DNA from 2 places in the Sporosarcina sp. 179-K 3D1 HS genome. Region 1 is predicted to be linked to the other one. Evidence: riboswitches for the same ligand, from Rfam matches in the RefSeq annotation. Region 1 holds a riboswitch; the other holds the start of a gene.

Region 1 (9,527 bases):
TGAATTCATTAAACCGAGCCACTACGATTCCAATTTTTAATCCTGTACCGACTAAATGTCCTTCAAAAGTAACTGCCATGTCGTTTTCCCCCTTAGCTGTGCAATAAATGCCCCAGTTTTTCTTTTTTCGTTGCCATATATGCTTTGTTTTCTTCTTTTACCGGCATTTCAATTTGGATACGTTCCGTGATGTCCAACCCATGTCCCGCCAGGCCTGTGATCTTGCGCGGATTATTGGTCAATAAATGCATGGATTTCACTCCTAGATCACGAAGGATTTGGGCGCCGATGCCGTATTCCCGCAAGTCGTCCGCAAACCCGAGTTTCGCATTGGCCTCCACCGTGTCATACCCTTCTTCTTGGAGCTTATAAGCCTTCATTTTATTGACAAGTCCAATGCCCCGTCCTTCTTGCCGCATATATAACAAGATACCTCTTCCCGCTCTTTCGATTTGGGCGAGTGCGGCATGCAGTTGAGGCCCACAATCGCATCGGCAAGAACCGAACACATCGCCTGTCAGGCATTCGGAATGAACACGGACGAGAACATCTTCTCCGTCTCCGACTTCACCTTTCACTAATGCGATATGCTCACGTCCCGTCAGCTTTTCAATATAAGTGACAGCAGTGAACGTTCCAAAGTCAGTTGGCAGTTGGACGTCAACGACTCGCTCGATCAACTTTTCACGATGTCTTCGGTAAGCGATCAAATCTTGGATTGTCAGGATGACAAGGTCAAAGCGCTTCGCAATGATATTCAAATCGGGGCGTCTCGCCATGGTTCCGTCTTCATTCATAATTTCACAAATAACTCCAGCCGGTTCCACACCTGCGAGTTTTGCCAGATCCACTGCCGCTTCGGTATGTCCAGCCCGCTTTAACACACCACCTGGCTTGGCAATCAAAGGGAAAATATGTCCAGGCCTTCTGAAATCAGCGGGAACCGCCTGATCGTCAAGCATGGCAAATATAGTTTCTGATCGCTCAAACGCCGAGATGCCAGTGTGGCAATTTGCATGATCGATGCTGACGGTGAAAGCCGTCCCATGCGCATCACTATTCCGATCAGTCATGAGGGGAAGGTCAAGCTGCTGCGCTTTCTCTTCTTCAATCGGGACGCATATCAATCCCCTGCCCTCCGTCGCCATGAAATTGATCATCTCTGGCGTGGCGAATCTGCCAAGGGCCACAAAATCCCCTTCATTTTCGCGATCTTCGTCATCCACTACGATGATTGCTTTTCCTTTTTTGAGCTCTTCAATCGCTTTTTCAACTGCTGCGAACATGTTTAGCCCTCCTTTAATCAAGAAAACCGTTTGCGGCTAATGTTTCCATTGTCAAACCACCGACGGATTTCTCCTCTTTTTTTGCCAATAGCTTTTCCATATATTTTGCGAGCATGTCACATTCGACATTCACTTTTTCGCCCACTTTTTTTCCACCGACGATGGAGTCTTCCTGTGTAACCGGGATGAGCGAAATGATGAATCCTTTTTCCGTCACACCGAAGATGGTCAACGAGGTCCCATCCACGGTTATTGAACCTTTTGGAATCAAATAGGACGACAGTTCAGGAGCGATGCTAATTTCAAAATAAACTGCATTGTCGTGTTTTCGAATACTGATGATTTCGCCAGTCCCGTCCACATGGCCGCTAACAAAATGACCTCCGAACCGGCCATTGGCAGCCATCGCACGTTCCAGATTCACACGGCTTCCCGTACGAAGCGTATAAAGGGTCGTCGCTTTCACGGTTTCCGGCATGACATCCGCCGTAAATTGGTTGGCTGAAAAATCCGAAACCGTCAGACAGACTCCATTAACCGCAATGCTATCGCCTTTGTTGACGTCTTCCAGCACTTTTTCGCAACGGATTGCCAGTTTCAATGAATTCGGCCCTTGTTGAATCGAAGACACCGTGCCGATCTCTTCTACAATTCCTGTGAACACGGAACAGTCCCCTCCTTTCGTAATCGGGAGTCCGGTGTCAACTGAATGGTTTGAACAGCACCATCTCTAACGACTTGGGCTGTCTCCGGCGTCCTGAGATGCCGATTTAAAACAAAATGAGTTGGATTCTTTCCACCATGGGGCAAACGGGTGGTGAGGAAAGGGTAATTATGAAGTACGGTTTCTACATCGCCCGAAATAGCAACATGGGTATAGCAGAGGTGATGGACATCGGTTCGTGAAGCGGCCGATCGTATCCATTTGCTATCCCCGGTCTGCGTCGAAAGTCGGCCATCGAGGGTGACGGCTACTTTCAAGGTGACGTATGGTTTTCCGTAATTAATGTAGTGAAAAAATGCCCTGTTCAACTGCTCTGCCTCTTCTACTATTCCGGTGACCACTTCGATCGCGGCATCCCGAAGAAGCCCGATTCCTGTTCCATATACAGCAGAACTCGGATGGATGGATGCGATAAAGACACGACGGACTCCGCTTTGGATGAACAGATCGACGCAAGGTCGCGTTGTTCCTGTTTGAGGCCAAAACTCCAGCGCAGCATTACCAACAAGCGGATTAGGAGAGGAGTGACCCTCTGTGGTCCGCGTGCAGTCAAGAGCAAGTTTCATATAATTTTCCGGATCCATAAGCATTCCCCCTTTCATTTGATGAAAAGGGCAGAGCGGATCGGGCATTGTACGCCAACCAAATCGCTTCTCCCATCCAGACTGTCACTGTCGGTGCCGGAGTTTCACCAGCTCCACCGCCTTCCGAGGAGGAAGGACGGGTCACGGACTGACGAGCCATTGCTCGATCACCGCCGGTAAGGAATTTCACCTTGCCCCGAAGCGTTTGAATTGTATGTACATTGTTAAAGGTATCATATTCGCTTTCGTTAATCAAAATCCAAATAAGAAATGGTGGAAAAGGGCTAGTCCTTAAAATTTAAAGCTGGCGAGCAAATGAAATTTATTTTGGGACTGGTACACCTCCTGGGAAACTGGCATATCTTTGGACAAACTTGCCTCTTAGAAAGATAACTGACAAGCATCTATTACAAACATGCCCATGTAAGAACTTATCCTTCAAGTTCACAATTTTATCCGTCACTTTAGTTCCCTTATCCGTCACTTTCGAAGTTTCATTCCCAATTCGGGACTATTCTCACAACAAAGTAATCCGTTCTGCCCCGTTTCCTTGTCTCCCTTTTCAATCCATCGGGAGTTTCCTTGCACTCGACATCCGGTTGCTTGCATCCGACACTTATTTGCTTGTACTTCACATCTAGTTACTTGCAGTTTCCCACCAACTGCTTGCAAACCGAGACTTTCTCCCTATAAAATATTTCCCGATATCCAAAAACCCGGACTGCTCAAAGCAGTCCGGGTCACACTAAAATTATTCTTTTAAATCTTCAATGGAGTCAATGTCCATATATGTCGGTACAACCAAACCAATTTTGACGCCTTCCATGTTGACGCCGAGCTCCTCGAATTTACCCTCGAATTTATCCGCATAGGTTTTATGCGTGACCGGCAACCATGCCGCTAAAGATGCGTCCGCACTGCCATCGGAAACAGCTGTCCAGAGTGGACCCGCTTCGACTTGTGTCAATGTGACGTTATAGCCCATGTCTTCGAGAACTAATTTCATAACGTTATGGCTCGCAATTTCACTATCCCATGCAACGTAGGCCAGATTGATTTTATCGCCGTCCACTTTATCGACGCCTTCTGTCCATTCCGCTACTTTATCCGAATTTTCATCAATCCAATTTTGGGCAGCTTGTTCTTCTTTTTCACCGTCTTGGATTGCTACCATGACATCTCCCATATCTTCCTCGGTCCATTTGAAGTTGGAGAGGATTTGGTAAGCTTCCGGAAGATCCTCTTTCAAACCAGTACGAGCGATCGTGCGAATTTGTTCTTCTCCGCCGTATACACCTTTTGGATCTTCAAGATATTTCAGATCGAACTTCGCAAATTTCCAGTGTGGTGTCCAGCCCGTCACAATAATCGGCTCTTCTTTATCATACGCTTTTTTCAGCGCAGCAGTCATAGCCGCCCCCGAACCAGTTGTCACATCCCAGTTATTCAACTCGTATTCCTCGATAGCTTGCTCCGTTGCCTGCATAATGCCGGCTCCTGGGTCGATACCCGTGATTTTATATTTTACGGATTCGCCTACCGATCCTTCGGTTTTATTAGCCGGTTCACTGCCGGACTCGTTATTCCCTTTGTCGTCACTGCCTCCACAAGCTGCCAGACCAAGCGCCAGAAGCGCCGCCGTCCCTACTCCTAATATCTTTTTCGTCAATGTCATTCTGTTAGTCCCCCTCTTTTTTTCTTACCTGCATGTTGGGTGATCCGATCCAAAATGATCGCTACGATTACAATGGATAACCCTGTTTCAAAACCGACACCTGTTTTCAATTGTGTTACGGCCCGGTACACTTCCTCTCCGAGCCCTGGTGCACCGACCATGGAAGCGATGACAACCATGGATAAGGAAAGCATGATGCTTTGATTGACCCCCGCCATGATGGTCGGTTTGGCCAGCGGGATTTGCACTTTGCTCAAGCGTTGCCACGTAGTGGATCCATAAGCTTCTGTCGCTTCAATCAAATCTTTCGGCACTTGTTCGATGCCTAACATCGTCAGACGGATCGTCGGAGGCATCGAGAAAATGACCGAAGCCACCACGCCCGGCACGACGCCAATGTTGAAAAAGAAGATTGCTGGCAATAGATAAACGAATGCCGGCATGGTCTGCATCAAGTCCAAAATCGGATTCACCACATTGCGGACTGCAGCCTTTTGAGAGCCCCAAATACCAATCGGGATACCGATTACGAGTGCAAAGAAAACGGATGTCAACACAAGTGCCAACATTTGCAACATCGGATACCAGTAACCTAGATAATCGATAAACAACAAGCCGATCAAGGTGAAAATCGCGATACGGCGTGTCGATAAAAACCACGCCAGCAAGGAGAATAGAACAGCGAGCAGAATCGATGGCACCATATTCAGCCATTCTACTGACCCTTCCACAATCCCCGCCAAGAAACCGGATACACCATCAAACACAGTACCGAATGTCGAGACGAGCCAATCAATACCTTCATCAATCCAAGCCGCAAATGGCAATCGAGGTAATAATTCATTCATTCGAAGTCACCTCCCCGCTGATCTGCTCTTCCGAATCGATTGTTCCATTATTATTGATAAACTGATTGTCACCTGATAATGCGCCAATCAGTGCACCACGAATGATAATCCCTTGTAATTTCCTGCTATCATCAATGACGGCAACAGGGATGACCGCCGTTGATACAAGATCAAACAGGTCTGTCAAAACCATATCCGCCGGGATCATCGGGAAATCCGTAATTAAGACATCTTCCAAAGTTTTTCCCGCTTCGATCGCTTGCCCTGCGTCTTGCGCCGTGACAGCACCCAACAGCCGGTTTGCGGAATCGACGACATAAATAGATGAAATGCGAAGACGCTTCATCAGGCGCAACGCAACCCGAGGTCCCCGATCAATTTGAACAGTATCCGCTTTTTTCATAATATGACCTGCAGTTAACACTTTGGACAAGTCGACATCTTCTACAAAACGTTCCACGTATTCATTGGATGGACTCATTAAAATTTCTTCCGGAGTCCCAACTTGGACCACTTCCCCGTCCTTCATCAATGCAATGCGGTCTCCGATCCGGAGCGCCTCATCGAGATCATGGGTGATGAAAATGATTGTTTTGCCCATTTCATGGTGAAGCTGCAGCAATTCATCCTGCATATCTCTGCGGATCAATGGATCGAGTGCACTGAATGCCTCATCCATCAATAAAATATCCGGTCCGTTGGCAAGAGCCCTTGCGAGACCTACCCGCTGCTGCATCCCGCCACTCAACTGTTTTGGGTATTGATCTTCATATCCTGCAAGGCCGACAAGTCGCAATGATTCTATCGCTTTCTCTCGGCGTTCCTCTTTGGAAACCCCTTTGATTTCTAAACCATACTCTGTATTTTCGAGGATTGTTTTATGGGGAAAGAGCGCAAAGTTTTGAAACACCATGCCAATTTTATTTCGTCTCACTTCCCGGAGTTGCTCTTTATTCATCTTGACGATATCTTTGCCGTCCAACAGGATTTCACCCATGGTCGGATCGATGAGCCGGTTCAACATCCGGACAAGTGTGGACTTTCCGCTTCCGGATAACCCCATGATGACGAATATTTCTCCATCGTAGATATCAAAAGACGCATGATTGACCCCGACTGTAGCACCGGTCGCTTGTAAAATTTCTTGTTTGGTTTTTTTCTCTTTCAGCATACGGGCTGCCCGTTTTGTGTTTTTGCCAAATATCTTGGTTATGTTCACAACCTGAATCTTTTTCACTTCATCTGTTTCACTCATTGGTACACTCCTTATTAATTTAAAAAGCTAGTAACCTTTCTAATTATAAATGTAATCATTTTGAAAAACAACCGTAAGTTCTATTCAAATCGTTTGTACGGAAAAAACTGTACGAACTAGAATAAATAAAAATTGATTTTTTTGGGAATCTATACTACGCTATATGGCAGTAAATACAATGGAGGTAAGCAGATTTATGGACGGTAGGGAAAAACTTGATAAAGTCCGGGAACGGATTATTGAAGCCATCGCAGAAAACATCCATCTCTACGGTCTGACTCCATCTGCCGGTAGACAATACGGAACGATGTTCTTTCACGATGAACCTCTGACTTTAGATGAAATGACCGAAAAACTAGGCATGAGCAAAACGAGCATGAGCACTTCCGTACGAGCCCTTTCCGATTTAAAATTAGTCGAACGTGCTTGGAAACGGGGAGTCCGCAAAGACCTCTACCAAGTGAAAGATGATTGGTATCAAAGCTTCATCGACCTATTCTCCATTAAATGGAGAAGGTCCATTTCACTTCATTCCGTGGCGGTCAGGCGGTCATTAAAGGAATTGAGAGAGCTGGTACAAGACGAATCAATCGACTCCGAATTGCGGGGTATCGTAGAGAGAGATATAGAGAAGCTTGAATATATGCGGGATTACTATGAGTGGCTTGATCGGCTTGTTGATGCGTTTGAAGATCATGAAATTTTCGATCTTGTTCCGATCGAGACAGATTCCAATAAACAGTAAAAAACGGTAGACAAGTTTAACTTGTCTGCCGCTTTTTTCTATCCATCTCCTTTACACCACCTCAGCAGACACAGGGAAGTTTACAAGAGGGATTGCAGTATCATCCTTATTATTGTCTTGGCTGCTTTGGGTATCTTCGTAAACTTTAAATCGCTCCGCATGGGTGCGGAGTGTATCCGACGATATAGATAGATCCCGCCCCGTCTGCTCCACCTCCACCATTGCTTCATGTTGTTCTATGAAGGAATGCATCATACGTATGGAGATTTCTTCATTTTTTATTGAAACATGTTCCAGTCGGACCGTTGTATTTTCAAGTAGCGGAACTGCCGTTTCCAAAGAATGCAAATGATCGGACATGATTAAAAGCTTTTCATTTAAAGAGCGTATATGCACCGCCGCCCCTTTGAATTGTTGCCCATTCTCATTAGTGACACGTTGCAAAACCGTTCCATTTTCTTGCATCTTGTCCACATTCGTAGCGGAAGCATGGACGCTTTGTTCCATTCCGCTGAGCAATGCTTTGATTGTTTCGGTTGCGTCATTCGATTGTTCCGCCAATCTTTGCACTTCATTGGCCACGACTAAAAATCCGGCCCCTGCTTTGCCCGCACGTGTCGCTTCAATTTTGGCATTTAACGCAAGCATTCGTGTTTGTTCTGTCAGATGCCCAATCAAGTTGACGATTTGATCAATTGATTTGCATTTCTCTTGGAGTTCTTCTATTGTTTGAACGACTTGCCGCATGCTGTCAAAAAAGAGCTGCATTGAATGGGCAGCCTCACCTACCGATATTTCCCCCATAGTGGCGATCTGTTCTGTGCTGGACGATAATCGGGACACGTCTGTCATTTCTTGAAACATGCCATCTAATGATTCCTTCATATGTAAAAATGCCTGCTGTTGCTGAGTAGATACCGCTACCGTCTCTTTCGCAACTGTACCTAACTCTGAGACAATGTCTTGCACAAGATTATTTTTATCCAAAAGAACAGCGGAGTTCTCTTGTAACTGTTCTCCCGTTGTCAAAAGCTTTGTACTCGTTTCTTTCACTTCGGCCAACATCTGCGACATGCTTACGATCATCATATGAAAGCTTTTATTCAATGAACGGATTTCAGGAATAGTGGACTCGGAGGTCAATTCAACACGCAAATCCCCTTCCCTCACAAACCGCATCTTCTGTTGCAGTTGGATCATCGGTTTTGTCAATTTCCGGATGATCAAGCTGACTAGCAGTATGGCGATCAGTAATGAAATAACAATCGTCAGAAGGATGAAAATAGCCATTTTCTGCGTAGCAGCCAAATAATCCTGGTCCGGTATGGCGATGATATATGCCCCGCCTAATTCTTGAATTTCAAAAAAACTGATGGTATAAGGCTCACCTTGGATTGTTTCGTGGAGCACGCCCTTGCGATCCTCTCTGATTTTTTTCAAAACAGAATGGTCGACAAGCAGGTCCCTGTTTTTACTAGTGGAAAACGGTATCAGCTTGCTTTCTTCCAAATAAAACATATCCGGATGGTAACCGGATTGGATCAAGGAAACATGCTGGCGTTTGACGACCGTTTCCAGCTCTCTCATGAATTGCTCGCGATTCCCAACATGAACGAGCATCAAGGTTTTTGCCAAATCATTAATAATGTGGACCTCCCTTTCCAAGCGGGTGGAGACAAGATCAATTGTACTTTCCTTCGATTTCTGATACGTAACAAAACCGATACATATCGTCGACACAAGTAAAATTGAGGAGATTGCCATCATGAGTCGACTTTTGAAAGACCATTCCGTCATTTTGACGGCCGGCAATCTTTTTAACCGAACGACCTGTCTCCCCTTGTATTTCCGCAACCATTTTCCCAATCCAATGACCACCCTCCAGGAAGATATACTTAATTTTAGAACAGGATTATTGAGCCAATGTAAAGGAAAGGTAAAGAAATGATATAGTTTTGGAAATGCTTGGGAAAGAGGTTCTATTTTTACTAGAAGAACAAAAGCGCAGGGCGCCCTCTTAGCCCCGACAAGCGCTGGAGGGCTTTCAGATAAAGGCGTTTTTTGCCTTTATTGAAAGACCGAAGCGACTCGAGGGGCTGGCGCCCGGAGCCTAGACGTAAATACGCTGGCTTAGAAGGTTATGCTCAGGTCAAAATTTTATAATTTCCTTAGCATCAAAAAACCTCCTGACACATAGGTCAGAAGGCTTCCGTTTTATTTCACTTCAAATTTGTAGTCTTCATGTTCATGCAATCCATCTTCATTCTCCACATGGATTTGGACATGAAAGGTGCCTGGCTCTGCAAATGTATGCGTTGCAACGTATTCTCCCGCTTTGGACTCCTCCGCTTCCACCCACTCTTTTTTGTTTTCATTCGATCCATTCCAAATTTCATAACGCACTCTCGCT
Region 2 (9,527 bases), on a different contig from region 1:
TGGGAGAGTGGATGTTCCATAGCCATTGCTGATCAATTTCGCTCGCTCGCCTTCCAGCCAGAACTTCCCTTTTTCTTGCAGGGCCAGCCTGCCAAGTCGAATTTGCCCCCCATGCGTGTGGCCAGCCAACATTAAACAAGGCTTATATTGTTGCTCCACCTTCCGGAACACGGACGGTGTATGAGTGACTAAAATACTATACTTATCTCTATCAATATACCGTAGAGTAGAATCGATATCGACTTTTCGGCTTGATGGGTCATCCGTTCCGCAAATCATCCAGTCAGAATGCCCAGGAACCGGAACAGCGCAGTTTTCTAAAATAGTGCAGCCATGCCGGCCGAGAATATCGCGGAGGAGCGGCTCTCCCACTTCCCTGTCATTATTTCCCCACACAAAAAAAAGCGGGCCTAACTGGGACAACAGCTTTACATTCTGTTCAACCCGGGAAAGCGGCACTCCTCGTTCCACCAGATCTCCCCCGATAATGACGAGATCAAATTGACCCGTCTTTCGTAATTTCCGAAGTAGTTTCTCATCAATTTTTCTGCGGTGAATGTCTGAAATAAAAAAGACCGACAACTCGTTACTCTTGCCATCCTTGGCATTGACGGTCATCGAATGAAACACAACGTTTCTCCGCTTGGCATTTAAGTTCATATAAGAGAAGAAACCGGCCAGTATGGAAAAGGAGGCCCAAACTATCTTTTTTTCCGTAATGATGCACCACCTTTACAAGCGTATAAAAAGGCAAAGTACGCACTTTGCCTTTTTAATCTCCAATGAGGAACCATATATTTCTATCAAGGGATAATCAGTTTTTGTCCCGCCCTAATATTATTGGATGAAAGTCCGTTGGCGCGACGAATCTTCTCTAGAGAAGATTCAGAACCTGAGCCATAATAGTTTACGGAGATGCGGTATAAGGTCTCGCCTTGGGCTACAGTATGCGTTTTACCGGAGGGTTGTGTTGGCACCGGGTCCGCTTTCGGCTTTTCAACAGGTGGAGCGGCTGGTTTCTTTTCAGGCTGTTCCGTTTTCGGCGGAGCTGGTTTGTTTTCCGGCTTCGATACCGGTTTCGGATCAGGCTTCGATTCAGTAGTTGGCACTTTTGGCGTAGCCGTTTCTTTTTCAGGATCACCCGTTGTTTCTGCTAATGTCTTTTCATCAGGATCCTTCTCGGTTCCTGCAGCTTCTTCTTCCGGAGCGGTATTGCCGATTTCAAAACGTATGCCAGAATCCTCGACTTGAGCTGATGTTTTATCGTCCGGTGAATAAAAATCGGAGATGACATACACTAATATCCCGACAGGAATGAGAGTAAAAAGGCCAAGAATAATATTGAGCATGAGATGATTGGATTTCCTATTCGGATTCCGTTTTTTTCGATGCAATTCAACACGGGACGGCAAACTTTCCGATTCAACCTCTTCTTCTAGGTTAATCTCCTTCCGGTGTTCTTCGAATTCAGCTTTGAAATCATCTTTATTCATGTAGCATTCTCCTATCCCGACGTGCTGTTCTCCTTATTATGACGAATTCCGACCAAAAAATCAATTGCCCGCGCGTATTGCATTACTCTCCGCCCATCCAGGAAACCCTATTAAGGAAAGCTGGAAATGACAATATCAAGAAATCTATGATCCGTTTTCAGGGTCAACCGACCGACTTCCCAGCAAACCGGCAAGTCTTTCCTCCCAGCCAACCCACTCTTTCTTTGTCGAATTCGCTACTGTGTCCCATATCCATCCATCGTCGACCCTCCCACAAACAGAACAGCAGGACTTCGGTTTCATTTCACAATTTTCGTCGAAAAAAGACAAAAGTTTTTCACGAATACATACCTCGGAATGAACCAAGCGGATCATCTTCTGCAATTCCAATATCTTCTCATGCCGCAAGGCGTCCATGCGGGCATTGACTTCATCGACTGACAGCTGTTCCAAATAAAAGTCAATCACACGCTTTCCAGTTTCACTGAGTCCTGCCTGATTCGCAGCTTCTTCCGGTGCCATCCCTTCTGACAGTAGCTGCGCATAGAGGCGAACTTCACTTGCATGAGGCAGATCTTCCTCGATAATAAAACGGATTCTCTGTCCATCCTCCTCTGCATAGAGCAAAGTCGCTGCCGAATCCTTCCCGTCCCGACCCGCCCGTCCCACTTCTTGGACATAGCCGGAAATCGATTGAGGCAAGTGTTCATGGATGACCTGTCGAATGTCCTCTTTATGTATACCCATTCCAAACGCATTTGTGGCACAAATCCAATCCAATTCCCCATTGATGAATTGCTCTTGGATAAACGCCCGGTCTTCCGGCTCTTTGCCGGCATGGTAAGAAGCGATGGCCCGATTCGCATTTCGCAACTCAAGTGAAAGTTCATCGGCCCGCTTCCGCGAGGCAACATAGATGATTCCGGGACCGACCGATTCCCGTAGTCGAATCCGCAACCAGTCCGTCTTTTCGATTTCTGAATCTAATGGAACGATCGAATATAAAATGTTCGGCCGATCAATGGATTGTCTAATAATGGCCGGCTGTGTCAATTGAAGATAACGTGCAATGTCTTTCGTTACTCTGCCATTTGCCGTGGCGGTTAATGCTAAAACTGGTGGACGCTTAGGAAGGCTGCTGAAAAAGTCACCCAACCTCAAATAATCGGGCCGGAAATCAAAGCCCCACTGCGAGATGCAATGGGCTTCATCGATTGTAATGCAGCATAACTCGAGTTCACCAAGCTTCTTCCCCACATAAGGCTGGGCAAGCATCTCGGGAGATATGAAGATGAATTTATACCGATACAATTGCTCCATAATTTGCTTTTTGTCGGAAAATGATAGAAATGAATTTAACGCCACGACCCGCTTTTCCCCATTTTTCTTCATGATGGCCACTTGGTCTTCCATTAGTGCCACGAGAGGAGAAATGATGAGAACGGCTCCTTTTTTCAAATAGGCGGGTAACTGATAGCAAAGCGATTTACCCATGCCGGTCGGCAAGATCGCAATCGTGTCCTTCCCGTCCACAATATGCCGGACGACGTCTTCCTGACCGGGTCGAAACTGGTCATATCCAAAATACGTGTTAAGTGCTTTCCGCAAATCCATCCGCTTCCCTCCCGATCCGCGCGCTTAATATAAGGCGTAATTGAAAATACGATAAGGCGTCAAACTCCATCTTTAAAGGACGAAGCCGTTTGGTTCCCATTTCCTGCACTTTTTGAATCACTTGATTCACATCCTTTTCCGATACGAAGCGGAAGAGAGGGAAAGAGGGATCATGAATGGCCATCTCCACAAAATGATCTTCAATTGTACTCATTTTCAAATGGCGGGCTGCCGCAATCTCTTCCATCGTCTTTCCACACTCAAACAACTGCTTTGTTTTTCTCGATGATTCGGTTAAATAGGAAGTCACTTTAACGTTTTCAGCCATATGATGCAAAAAAGACAAATCTACTGACGTTTCAACCGCCCGCAGGATTCGATGCAAACTTTCTATGAATAATAGACGGACATCGAAAGGATCCATCTGCAATCGTTCCCCGACCTGGTCCCAAGTCCAGCCGGTCATCTGATAGCCCGCCAAACGATGGACGAAGATAACTTTCTGTCGATCCGACATACCACTGCGGACTAGAGCTTGTTCCAACTCGTCTTGAAGACGTTCAGCAAAAGCAGGATCATGGATCGGCTGTTGTGCAAGAAGCCGTTTGACAAACTGCTGGATGTCGCGATCTTGTTGGACGGGTAAAAAAGACGAATGGCCTGCCCTGAAATGGGAAAGCGTTTGGACGGTTAACGATAGCCTTCCAAAAAAAATCAATTCCCTTCCTTGATAATCCAACCCGCAGAAATGGAAAGGCGGCAATTTTTCCGCAGCTGCCCGCCCAGCATCACTTAATGCGACAAGCGCATTAGGAGCTACCACGAGAAAATCCGCTCGTTGCAAATCTTTAGAAGCTTTTTTAAATTGCGCTTCCTCCAACTTTGGTAATATACCGAAAAATGGTTGTAATCCATAATAATTCACGTCTTGCAGAGTCTGTCCAGAACGCTTGCCCCGCAACAGATGGTAACCGGCCGTCATCGTCCGTTCACCATCCATGCGGTGGATGATCGCCAATAGAATGGTGGAGAGTTTCAAGGTTTCCTACCCCCTTAACGCAGTGTATGTAATTTAAATGCACTAACTTACACATTTATACATTCATGGAAAAAACCCATACGAAAGAAGTTGCTTATTTACGAGTGCTGGATTTGATTGTTGAAAACTAGCGCCAACATCATTAGAATAGAATGAGAACTAAATCGTTTTATGTAGAAAAGAGGAGAGAAACACTATGTCAAAAAAATACACCATCGTCGACAAGGATACATGCATTGCTTGTGGAGCATGCGGTGCCGCAGCGCCCGATATTTACGATTACGACGATGAAGGGATCGCTTACGTTATCCTCGATGATAACACGGGTACTGTGGCGGTTCCAGAAGAATTGATGGATGATTTGGAAGACGCGTTCGACGGCTGCCCAACCGACTCGATCAAAATGGCAGATGAACCGTTTGATGGCGATCCATTAAAATATGAATAATGAAAAACCGCGTCCCCTGTTCTAATGGAGGGACGCGGTTTTTTACTTTTTTCGTTTATATTATGCAGACAACTGCGTTCTTTGTTGGATGATCCATCTCTCCATACTTTTAAATAGCAATAGTGAAACAGCGAGAAGCATGATGCCTTTGATCAGGTTGAAAGGCAGAATACCCAATACAATCATGGAGTAAAGCGCATCCCCGGACATGACCGGCATATTCAGGAAATACGTATACATTGGCAAGAATAGAACATAGTTCAGTATGCTCATCCCGACTGCCATTGCGACTGTTCCGGCAATCAAACCGGCAGCCAATCCTTTTGTATTCTGGAATCTCTTGAAAATCCAATAAATCGGCATGATGAAGAGAACTCCAGTTGTAAAGTTGGCAATTTCTCCGACAGGGACACCAGTAGGACTTCCTGACATGAACCAGTGCATAATGTTCTTGATCAATTCAACTGCGATTCCGCCAACCGGACCCATTGTCATTACCGCAAGGACGGCCGGAATTTCACCAAAGTCGATTTTCAAGAATGCAGGCAATGCCGGCAGCGGGAAGTTGAATTGCATCAATATCGTACCGATACTTCCCAAGATTGCGATGAGAATCATCTTTCGCAATTTATTATTCTTCATTGTTTCCTCTCTCCTTTTGCGATTCACTTCAAAAGAGGAAAGGCCGTCCATCGTTCCTTCACAAAAAATCCCCAAAGCAAGTTCGCTTTAGGGAGTTATCAGGCATACTTAAAAGACATAGGTTTGATGTCTAGCGAGCGGTCAGTTGCCAAAAAGCAAACTGCCTGGAGGAAGCAAGCCGGCGTATGCCTTTTGCTTTCTCGTCTATATCTAGACTTATCAAATCCAAGCTTAAATAAGCGCCCTTTTTTGTGGAATTCACAAAATAGGACTGCACCTTCACCTTCTCCCATCCAGACTATACTGTCGGCTCCGGAATCTCACCGGAATCAGCTATTACGCTCGCGGGCTAAGAAATTTCTTTCCATTTCCGCCGGTCGGGAATTACACCCTGCCCCGAAGATGAATCAATATTCTTTTACATTTTCTATTATATACGAATTTCCCTACTTTGTAAACAAGATAGTTTACCTACGTAAATAAATAGTTTGCGAGGTTGGACTGAAACGACTCCGAGACGCCTGCGTCAGGTACTCACTCTGATTGCGTTTGGATCATTACTACAAAACATGTTCTCCTATACACTCCAGCACTGTCACTCCACAGCAAAAGGACTATCCGACGGTTCGGATAGCCCTTTCTCTCACTTCTTCATTCTGGAAATGGCATCGGATTGACGCCAACTGGTTCTGGTAGTACAGTAGTCAAATCATATTTGGAGAAATAGTCCTGCACTGTATGTTCTAGTTTAACCACCATGTCATAATTATTCGCTGTCAACATGAAACCCTCGATCAGTTCATTGGCGGCGTCCGGGGACATCCCCTCCAAATCCAACGGCTCTTTGAATGAAATTGTCACGGTTCCTTTCGTGACTTCTACATCGTAATCTACATTTTCCGGCACAATTGCGTCGACCAGATCATTCGGGGCTTCCTTCATTGCTTGCAAGGCGCTTTCCACATTTTCGATAGGTATCCCTCCACTTGGCACGAGATACGTTTTCCCCGATGGCAAACTATATTTATAATACGGCAGCGGGCGCTTGCCGGCTGTCAGAGGAATCGGTTCCTTCGTCCCCACTTGGTCGAAAGTAACTAGATTTCCCTTTTCATCAATCGTTTTCAGTCTCAGATGATCGGTAAACGTTTCAAGCACTGTATTGGTATACACTTCTAATGTAGCGGATGACATGTCATAGCCATGGTCTGGCGGCACTTGGTGATTGATGTCGTCGCCCGCGTCAATGATTCCACCAATATAAGGATGATAGTCGTCGAATCCGAGTTCCTCTTCAGGGATTTCCGAAGCATATCGATTGTATAAACGGACGCTGTCACGGTCCCCTCCCGGAAAATCTTCGCTAACGCGCTCTTCAGGAATCAAGAACGTGACAGGAATGACATCGGCTGCATACGTCAGCCCGATCCGGAATGGATGGTACCCTGCTAATTCATCCGCCAACACGACATAGCTGGTGGCCGCGGTACCGAGTGAATAAGCAGCGGATTCCTCCACCTCTCCACTTCTTTTAAAGGAGGAGGCATCCATCGTATCATCTTGCGAACCGTCCCCGAATGTTTTGATTTCCATATTTTGCGATTCGGCAGCCTCATCACTCATCGCCCCATCGTTGTTTTGTAACATCGATGGGAGAAGCAAGCTAAGAACTAAAATGGCGGCAACCGTTACTAACGCAGGCATCCATTTGACAGGTGATTTTCTACGGGTTGGGAGGGACCCTTCGGGACGCTGCAATCTTTCATCTTTTCGTAACCGATCCAGAATCTCAGACTTGGAACGAGTATCTCGAATATCCGGCATGCTGCCTAGCAATTTCTCGATCTCGGCATCATCCCGTTTCTCTTTACTCATGCGGTCTCCTCCCTTCTGCCGAACGGGCTTGTAATTTCTTCTGCAACGCCTTGATCGCGCGATGCTGCGTTGTTTTCACTTTCCCTTCCGTCCAACCGAGCGTTTCGGCCGTCTCCGCAATGGATAAATCTTGAAAATATCGCATGACTACAACCATTTTTTGATCGCCTGTACAGGTATCCAATGCTTGCAGTAATTCCTTCATCTCGTCATTCAGCGAAACGAGGTCATCTGGGAGGATGCTGGTGGAAACGAGCTCACTCTTTTCCCAGTCAAACTTATCGAATAAATGCTTTTTTCGGACTGCAGACTTCCTGAAATGATCGATCGCCACATTTTTCGCAATCGAAAAAAGCCAAGTCTTTTCAGAACTTTTCCCTTCGAATCCGGCATATGCCCTGAGCACCCTCACGTACACTTCGTGCATCAAATCCTCGGCCTGATCACGGTCGCCCGTCAAATAAATGAGAAATTTAAACACATCGTGGTGATATTCATCATAGAGCCGGTGGAAAACGGAGTCGTTCATCCAATCCCCCCGTTCAATGGATTAGTCGTTTCTGCAATAGAAACGTTACATTTTCTTTAATGGCAGGCGGCATGTGAATATCGTTCCCTTTTCTTCCCCGCGCCGCGCTGCAATGGTACCGCCATGAGAGTCAATAATATTTTTGGCAATGGCGAGGCCCAGGCCAGTGCCACCTTTTTTCCGAGTCCTCGCCTTATCAGCTTTATAGAACCGTTCAAAAATGAATGGCAAATCCTCTTCCGGTATTCCGCTTCCTGTATCGGAAACCGTAATTTCAACAACATTCGTCTTCTTTGAGATAGACAGTTCAACATGGCCACTTTCCGGTGTGTGACGGACCGCATTATCAATTAAATTCGTAAATACTTGTTCCAATCGATCCTCATCGACATGGAGAATGATATCGCCCTCGTCAGGATGCAGAAACGTCAAATCCACATCGGCATCACGCGCAATTTGCGAGAACTTATTCAGAATCCTACCTAGGAATGGGATCATCGAAATATCCTCTTCATACAACCGCATATTTCCTGATTCCATCCTCGCCAGATCCAGCAGATCCGTAACAAGTCGGCCCATCCTCATGGATTCATCATGGATAATTTGAATCATCTCATTACGTTCCTCTTCATTTGTAATGACGTCATCCATGATCGCTTCACTATATCCTTGCAACATGGAAATCGGGGTCCGAAGTTCGTGGGACACATTGGCAATGAAATCGGATCGCAGTTTATCTAACTTATGCTGTTCCGTCATATCACGGAATACGGCAACAGCTCCCCGGATGGTGTTTCCGCTGTACAAAGGACTGATGGAGATCATATAAAATCTTCCGCCGAGTTCCAATTCGTCTTCCACTTCTTCTGCAAAGGAAACGACATGGTCCAGCATATGGACGATTTCGGGAGGGATCGTATCATCGATTGATTCATTTTTGACATACCAATTTTGAAGCAGCCGTTCTGCTTGGGGATTACTAAGTAATATAGTGGCGTCCCGATTGAATGTAATGACGGCATCGGTCATTGAAGTCAAAATGCTGGATAGCTGTTCCTTTTCTTGATTGATCAATTCGACATGATATTTAAGCTGTCTTCCCATCTGATTAAACGCCACGGCCAATTGTCCAATCTCGTCATTCTGGAAAACTGGCAGCCGAGTATCAAAATTCCCTTTCGCGAGCTCACCCGCAGCTTGCCGCAAGCCCCGCAATGGAGAGGTGATCCGAGTCGATAGAAAGAAGGCAAAAAAAGTCGTCAGAACAAAGGCTATCAAAGCAGACAATAGAACAATATGCGTCGTTCGCTGCGTCGTCCGATGAACCGCATCCATGTTTTGATAGATGATGACGGACCCGACTAGTTCTCCGTAATCTGAAATTGGATAACCTAACACAAAATATTGTTCCATGACATTTGTTTCGGAATTGGAAGGAAGGATCATCTCTTTAAGTACTGGTTCCTGATCATCCATGTCGAATGTAAATAAAGAACGTTCCTCCAGAATTTTCTTTTCTATCGGCTCTATGTTCATTCCATAATGAAAACTGTATTTCAGTTCACCATCCGGACCGACAATCATAGCATTCTTTTCCTCATCCAGAATATCATGGATGATCATTTGCATGGAAGACTCACTATCATGATCGACTACAATTTTTCCAATGGTAGACGCTTCTCTGCGTAATGAATCTTCTGCTTGCTTGGCATGAAAGTTGCTCAAGAATTCAAGAAGCAGGACGGTAATAATGAATAGAACAAAGGAAACGAGAAGCAATATGGTGGCCCATAGCTTCCCGACGATTGAATTCCATATTCTATTCATGAGGAACCTCGAATTTATATCCGACTCCCCATACCGTCACGATCATTTTAGCTGCTTGAT

Evidence for each region. Region 1 has a riboswitch for FMN ahead of AB1K83_RS03915 (bifunctional diaminohydroxyphosphoribosylaminopyrimidine deaminase/5-amino-6-(5-phosphoribosylamino)uracil reductase RibD). Riboswitches for the same ligand answer to the same signal wherever they lie in the genome.
Region 2: linked by a shared signal. The riboswitch ahead of AB1K83_RS13830 (ECF transporter S component) and the one ahead of AB1K83_RS03915 (bifunctional diaminohydroxyphosphoribosylaminopyrimidine deaminase/5-amino-6-(5-phosphoribosylamino)uracil reductase RibD) in region 1 are both predicted to bind FMN.

Annotation. Positions count from the first base shown of each region.
Region 1 is NZ_JBFEGI010000002.1:239,684-249,210, reverse strand. It holds gene ribE (6,7-dimethyl-8-ribityllumazine synthase) at 1-79, opposite strand, end outside; gene AB1K83_RS03925 (bifunctional 3,4-dihydroxy-2-butanone-4-phosphate synthase/GTP cyclohydrolase II) at 93-1,286, opposite strand; gene ribE (riboflavin synthase) at 1,300-1,950, opposite strand; gene AB1K83_RS03915 (bifunctional diaminohydroxyphosphoribosylaminopyrimidine deaminase/5-amino-6-(5-phosphoribosylamino)uracil reductase RibD) at 1,932-2,594, opposite strand; FMN riboswitch at 2,655-2,802, opposite strand; gene AB1K83_RS03910 (glycine betaine ABC transporter substrate-binding protein) at 3,346-4,263, opposite strand; gene AB1K83_RS03905 (ABC transporter permease) at 4,266-5,117, opposite strand; gene AB1K83_RS03900 (quaternary amine ABC transporter ATP-binding protein) at 5,110-6,372, opposite strand; gene AB1K83_RS03895 (GbsR/MarR family transcriptional regulator) at 6,569-7,117, shown strand; gene AB1K83_RS03890 (methyl-accepting chemotaxis protein) at 7,169-8,983, opposite strand; gene AB1K83_RS03885 (FixH family protein) at 9,332-9,527, opposite strand, start outside.
Region 2 is NZ_JBFEGI010000011.1:27,990-37,516, reverse strand. It holds gene AB1K83_RS13855 (metallophosphoesterase) at 1-630, opposite strand, end outside; gene AB1K83_RS13850 (LysM peptidoglycan-binding domain-containing protein) at 804-1,493, opposite strand; gene AB1K83_RS13845 (RecQ family ATP-dependent DNA helicase) at 1,638-3,107, opposite strand; gene AB1K83_RS13840 (helix-turn-helix domain-containing protein) at 3,085-4,146, opposite strand; gene AB1K83_RS13835 (ferredoxin) at 4,343-4,594, shown strand; gene AB1K83_RS13830 (ECF transporter S component) at 4,655-5,236, opposite strand; FMN riboswitch at 5,514-5,644, opposite strand; gene AB1K83_RS13825 (hypothetical protein) at 5,888-7,111, opposite strand; gene AB1K83_RS13820 (RNA polymerase sigma factor SigX) at 7,104-7,640, opposite strand; gene AB1K83_RS13815 (ATP-binding protein) at 7,686-9,467, opposite strand; gene AB1K83_RS13810 (response regulator transcription factor) at 9,460-9,527, opposite strand, start outside.